2 regions of the Arthrobacter sp. KKT183 genome follow, and region 2 is predicted to be linked to the other one. Evidence: predicted binding sites of a transcription regulator. Region 2 holds the regulator's gene; the other holds the start of a gene.
The links. Region 2 encodes HrcA, which represses chaperone genes, less so after heat shock. Its sites were predicted from a motif close to TTNGCACTCGNNNNNNNCGAGTGCNAA; they were not measured.

Region 1 (3,412 bases), 630 kb from region 2:
AGTACCGGATCTAGCCCAGTACAGGATCGACGACGACGGCGACGCGCTCTTCGCCGATCCGCGTCAGTACCAGCGTTGCCTTGTTCGTTGCCTTCTTCGAGCCGGCGAGGAGCTGCTTGCGCAGCTCTTCGGGCGTGACTGAGGTTCCGCGCTTTTTGATGTCGAGGATCCCGATGTCGTTGGCCTTGACCCACGCTTTCAACGCCTTGACGTTGTAGGGCATCACTTCGAGGACGCGGTAGGGCCGGGCGAACGGGGTGTCTACCAGCTCCGGCGCGCAGATGTAGGCGATGTGCGGGTCGACCAGGTGCCCGCCGATGGAACGAGCAACGTCGGCTACCAATCCGGCCCTGATGACGGCGCCGTCCGGTTCGTAGAGGTAGCCTTCCACCGGACCGATAGGGGCGTCGTCGTCCTCGCCGAAGTTGGTGTGGCTGGTCAGCTCAGTGGCGCCGTCGGCGCCGATTAGCAGGGCGCCGCGGCGGACGTTGTCGCGGCGGAGGGCGTTGAACCAGAGCACTACCTCGGCAACATCGCCGTCCACGCTTACCCACTGGGCTTCGCAGTTGGGCGGAACCGCGTCATGCGGGATCCCGGGCCCGAGCTTCACACCCACAGGCATGCCGGTGTCCGCGAGGCTCTCCACGAAGGACAGGGGAGGCGAGAAGGCTTCCGGGTCGAAGAGGCGCCTGGTGCCTGAGCTGGAAGTGGTCCGTCGGGCGGGGTCCAGCCACACGCCGTCGTACTTTGTCAGGTCAAGGGAGGAGGCATCAGTGTTGACAACGGTCGCGTTGGACCACGGCAGCAGATTCATGGTGGCGGCAGCGGCGGTGGTTTCGTCGAGTTCGACGGCGGTGACGTCGCGTTCCAGCGTGGCGAGGGCCATCGAGTCGGCGCCAATCCCGCAGCCAAGGTCTGCGACCTTCTGGACGCCGGCAGTGACGTAGCGTTGGGCGTGGCGGGCGGCGACGCTGAGGCGGGTTGCCTGCTCGAGGCCGGCTGGGGTGAAAAGCATCCGGTCGGCGAAGGGACCGAACTTCACCTGAGCCTTCGCACGGAGCCGGGACTGGGTGAGGGCTGCATTGACGACGTCGGGGGAGTGGCCCGCCGCGCGGAGCTGTTCGTTGAGCCGGAGGCTGTCCGCTTCGGAGTACGGTCCGAGAGAGTTGAGCAGCTCCCAGCCCTCGGGAGTCAGGATGGGCTCAAGGAGGTTCTGGGTCACGGTGTCGCTTTCAACTGGAGCTTTCGGCGAGGGGCTGGGTCCGGTTCTTCAGTCTAGGGGTTGTGCCCGGGGCCGGATCCCCCACGTCCTGCTGTGAAAGTCCGCGCATCACCGGCGTGTTCCCGCCGACACGCCCCTGCCGGCTCCAGGAAGCGGGGAATTCGGACCGGCGCAGGGGGCCCGGCCCGCCCTGCAACACCACCCCTCTGGCACTCGCCTTGACCGAGTGCTAACCGTTGCATAAAGTCAGACTTGGCACTCTCACTATGAGGCTGCTAATCCTTCGAGGATGCGCCAACCGGCACCGCGACGACGGTCAGCGCCTGCTCGATACCCGAAGATTCATTCAAACCAAGTGAAGGAGAGGTCCGAGTGTCGGTCTCTATCAAGCCTCTTGAAGATCGTATTGTCGTCCGCCCGCTGGAAGGCGAGCAGACCACCGCATCCGGTCTGGTCATCCCGGACACTGCCAAGGAAAAGCCCCAGGAGGGCGAAGTTGTTGCAGTAGGCCCCGGCCGCGTTGATGACAATGGCAACCGCGTTCCCGTTGATGTAGCTGAAGGCGACGTCGTCATCTACTCCAAGTACGGCGGAACCGAAGTCAAGCACGGAGGCCAGGAATACCTGGTTCTTTCCGCTCGCGACGTTCTGGCGATCATCGTCAAGTAGTTGTGCAGAAGAACCCCGGTCAGCATCGGCCGGGGTTCTTTCCTGTCAGTACACATTCCTGCACAAGCCTGAAAGGAACGAAACAACATGGCAAAGCAGTTGGAATTCAACGACGCCGCCCGACGCAAGCTCGAAGCAGGCGTCGACAAGCTGGCCGACACCGTCAAGGTGACTCTCGGCCCTCGTGGACGCAACGTCGTCCTCGACAAGAAGTGGGGCGCCCCCACCATCACGAACGACGGCGTGACCATCGCCCGTGAGGTGGAGCTGGACGACCCCTATGAGAACCTCGGCGCGCAGCTCGCCAAGGAAGTTGCCACCAAGACCAACGACGTCGCCGGTGACGGCACGACGACGGCTACCGTCCTCGCGCAGGCACTGGTCAAGGAAGGCCTGCGGAACGTTGCAGCAGGCGCTGCCCCCGGCGCTCTGAAGCGCGGCATCGAGGTCTCCATCGAGGCCGTTGCTGCCCGTCTGCTCGAGAACGCCCGCGAGGTCGTTGGCAAGCAGACAGCAAACGTCGCAGCCATCTCCGCCCAGAGCCAGGAAGTCGGCGACCTGCTCGCCGAAGCTTTCGATCGGGTCGGCAAGGACGGCGTCATCACGATCGAGGAATCCTCGACCACCCAGACCGAACTTGTCCTCACCGAGGGCATGCAGTTCGACAAGGGCTTCCTGAGCCCCTACTTCGTCACTGACGCAGAGCGTCAGGAAGCCGTCCTCGAAGACGCGCTCATCCTGATCAACTCCGGCAAGATCTCTGCTCTGCAGGAATTCCTGCCGCTGCTCGAGAAGGCGCTGCAGGCAGGCAAGCCGCTGTTCATCATCGCCGAAGACATTGAAGGTGAAGCGCTGTCCACCCTGGTGGTCAACAAGATCCGCGGCACCCTCAACGTCGTAGCAGTCAAGGCTCCCGGTTTCGGCGACCGCCGCAAGGCTATGCTCCAGGACATCGCCACCCTCACCGGTGCGCAGGTTGTCTCACCGGATCTCGGCCTCAAACTGGACCAGGTCGGTCTTGAGGTTCTGGGCTCGGCCCGCCGCATCACCGTGACGAAGGACAACACCACCGTCGTTGACGGCGCAGGCAGCGAGCAGGACGTCGCGGACCGCATCGCTCAGATCCGCGCTGAAGTTGAGCGCACCGACTCCGATTGGGACCGCGAGAAGCTCCAGGAGCGCCTCGCGAAGCTCGCCGGCGGCGTCGGCGTCATCAAGGTCGGTGCAGCCACCGAAGTTGAGCTCAAGGAAAAGAAGCACCGCATCGAGGACGCAGTGTCCTCCACCCGCGCCGCCCTCGAAGAGGGCATCGTGGCCGGCGGCGGTTCTGCCCTGATTCACGCTTCAAAGGTTCTCGATGAGGATCCGAGCGTACTCAAGCTCGAGGGTGACGCAGCTACCGCCGTCGGCCTCGTGCGCCGCGCTCTGGTTCAGCCCCTGCGCTGGATCGCCGAGAACGCCGGCTACGAGGGTTACGTTGTCATCGACAAGGTGAGCCAGCTTGAGGTCGGCCACGGCTTC
Region 2 (3,412 bases):
TACGCCATGCAACGGCTCCACCACGATGCCCTCAACCCGCAGGTCGTCTCCCCACACCTTCTCCACCAGCTCGGCATCGTGTTTGCCCTCGACCCAGATCCTGCTGGCCCGAGCCGTGCGCGCCCGCGCTCCGGCAACCCGGACAGAGCCCGACGCCGTTCTCAGCTGTGCTGCTGACTGCGCGCGGGCAGGAATCAGTTCCACCGGCGAACCTTCATGGTGGAAGCCGAAGCCGAGCGGAAAAGTGCGTCGCTTGCCGCGGCGGTCCTCAAGGACCATCACGTGCATCCCACCTGCCTTCTCCGTGCGCAGGATCTCCCCGACGAATCCGCTCTGCACGTCTTCAAGGACGACGCCGGGACGGGCTTCGACCTTGGCGGCCGGGGCGGCCCGGGGTCCGGTAAGATCCTGTGCTCCCCACTCGTGATACGACATGTGACTTCGCTCGCTTCCACAAATCCCTGCCTTCGGAACAGGCAGAGCCAATGCTAACAATCGCCTCGATCGTATTAGACTTGGCACTTAGGTGTGTTGAGTGCTAACTCAGAAACAGGGCAGGAAAGTACATCGGAGGTGAACATGAGCGAACCCAGGCGGCTTGAAGTCCTGCGGGCCATCGTTGAGGATTACGTCCATTCCCGCGAGCCGGTGGGATCCAAGGCGCTGGTCGAGCGCCACAGGCTGGGCGTATCTTCGGCAACAATCCGCAATGACATGGCACTTCTGGAAGAAGAGGGCCTGATCACAGCCCCGCATACCAGTTCCGGCCGCATCCCGACCGACAAGGGTTATCGGTTGTTCGTCGACCGGATCGCCGAGGTCAAGCCGCTGTCGGCCCCGGAAAAGCGGGCTATCCGCGCACTCCTCGAGGGCGCAGACGATCTCGACGACGTCCTCGACCGCACCGTCCGTCTGCTCGCCCAACTCACCAATCAGGTTGCGGTCGTGCAGTACCCGCACCTGGGCACGGCGTCCGTCCGCCACATCGAACTCGTGCTGCTCGCTCCCGGTCGCGCGCTCGTGGTGCTGATCTCCACGAACGGCGCTGTGCAGCAGCGCGTAGTATCCGTGCCCGCCGAGGCACAGGAAAATGACCTGGCCGACCTGCGCCAGCATTTTCTGGAAAGGGTTTCCGGTGTTCGTCTGCCGTCGGTTCCCCAGGAACTCGGTGCGTGCATTGCGGATCTTCCCCCCTCGCTGCAATCTCTCGGCCAGGCAATTGGACACAGCCTGGAACAGTTGTCAGCCGCTAACAGGGAAGACCGGATCGTGCTGGCGGGCACGGCCAACCTCGCCCGCTCAACCCTCGACTTTCCTTTAACCATTGGTCCGGTCCTGGAAGCGCTTGAGGAACAGGTTGTCATGCTTCGGTTGCTTTCCGAGATGGGGCAGGATGCTCTGGGCATCTCGGTCCGCATCGGCCGGGAGAACCCGTATGGCGGTTTGGCCGAAGCCTCCGTGATTGCTACCGGCTATGGACCGGATTCACTGGCAAAGGTGGGAGTGCTTGGCCCCACGAGAATGGATTACCCGACCACCATGGCCGCCGTGAGAGCGGTGGCCCGCTACCTTTCCCGCATCCTCGATGAATCTTGACCGGATGACGGAGCCCATGAAGCCCAGCCGTTCACGCGGTGAGATAACAGGAAGTGATGTGCAGGAGTGAGTAATCACTACGAGGTCCTTGGCGTTGCACGCGACGCCAGCGGCGAAGAAATCAAGAAGGCATACCGGAAGCTTGCCCGCAAGCTCCACCCGGACGTCAACGTCGGCACGGAAGCAGCTGAGGAGTTCAAGCTCGTCACGCGCGCGTACGAGGTACTCTCGGATCCCCAGAAGCGGCGCGTCTACGACACCACCGGTAATGAAAACGGCACCGACAATGGATTCGGTGCCGGTTATTCCGGCTCGGGCTTTGCGTTCCAGGACATTTTCGAGACATTCTTCGGCGGAGGCGGTCCCAGCGGCCCCCCATCCCGAACCCAACGCGGTCAGGACGCGTTGATAGCCGTCCGGATCGATCTGAAGGATGCGGTCTTTGGTACCAACAAGAAGATCGAGGTAGATTCAGCGGCGGTGTGTCCTACCTGCGATGGATCCTGTACCCAGCCGGGTACTTCCCCGCGAACCTGTGATATCTGCGGCGGATCCGGTCAGGTGCAGCGTGCGGTTCGGTCCATCCTCGGTCAGGTAATGACGACGGCGACCTGCGGCACCTGCCAGGGGTACGGAACCGTCATCCCGCATCCCTGTAACGAATGCAATGGGGATGGCCGCATCCGTTCCCGCCGAAGCCTCACCATCAAGGTGCCCGCGGGTGTCGCTACAGGTACCCGTATCCAGCTCGCCGGCCAGGGCGAGGTCGGCACGGCCGGCGGTCCCCAGGGCGATCTCTACGTAGAGATTCGGGTCAACAGCGACTCGACCTTCCTTCGTGAGGGCGACGACCTTCACGCGACCCTGAGCGTGCCGATGACAGCTGCGGCCCTCGGCACCAACGTGATAATGAAGAGCTTCGACGGTGATCAGGAACTCACGATCAAGCCCGGCACGCAGTCGGGCGAAGTGATTACCCTTCGCGGCCTTGGGGTGACCCACCTGCGCGGATACGGCAGAGGGGACCTGCTGGTGCATTTGAGCGTGGAAACGCCGCGGAACCTCGACAGCGGACAGGAAGAACTGCTTCGGCGCCTTGCGGAAATGCGCGGCGAAGAATTTACCGAGGGCCAGCTGGCGAGCAGCGGATCAGGAGTTTTTGCCCGCCTTCGTGAACGCCTCGGGAATTTATAGCCGGGTTATCGGACAATGACCAACCAAGCCTTCTTCGGCGATCCGGCCGATGTGCAAACCGCTGCCGTCGGCGGCAGTCTGACGCTGCGCGGTCCGGAGGCGCATCATGCCGCAGCCGTGAAGCGGGTTAGGCCGGGTGAAGAGATCGATGTCCTTGATGGAGAAGGACACCGCTTGAGCTGCACCGTTGTCGAAGCAACTCACGGTGCAGTGGTGGTGACCGTGGACAGACTCTCATTCGATTCGCCTCCCGCGATGCGGCTGGTCCTGGTGCAGGCGTTGGCGAAGGGGGACAGGGCGGAACTGGCAGTTGAGGCGGCGACGGAACTCGGTGTTGACGCGGTGCTTCCCTGGCAGGCGGATCGAAGTATCGTACGGTGGCGTGCCGAGAAGGCAATCAAAGGCCGTACCAAGTGGGACTCCCTCGTTCGTGCCGCATCGAAGCAGAGTCGGCGCGCACGTGTGCCGGAGGTACTCGATGCGCTGGACACCAAGGGCCTGGGACACTGGCTGGGCGGCGTGCAGCACCCGGTTGTGCTACACGAGGAGGCGAGCGAGTCGCTCGCGGAATACTGGGGTCGGAGTACGTTAGCAACGTCGGAAACGCTGGCCGTGATTGTGG

Region 1: groES (co-chaperone GroES) is a predicted target of HrcA. The motif match lies at 1,429-1,455, and genes of this name have one in related genera.

What each region holds. Positions count from the first base shown of each region.
Region 1 is NZ_CM145770.1:2,530,838-2,534,249, reverse strand. Features, by position in the region: gene ACZ2GY_RS12005 (THUMP-like domain-containing protein) at 11-1,222, opposite strand; gene groES (co-chaperone GroES) at 1,595-1,891, shown strand; gene groL (chaperonin GroEL) at 1,979-3,412, shown strand, end outside.
Region 2 is NZ_CM145770.1:1,899,467-1,902,878, reverse strand. Features, by position in the region: gene ACZ2GY_RS09090 (DUF3097 family protein) at 1-435, opposite strand, end outside; gene hrcA (heat-inducible transcriptional repressor HrcA) at 580-1,596, shown strand; gene dnaJ (molecular chaperone DnaJ) at 1,663-2,790, shown strand; gene ACZ2GY_RS09075 (16S rRNA (uracil(1498)-N(3))-methyltransferase) at 2,806-3,412, shown strand, end outside.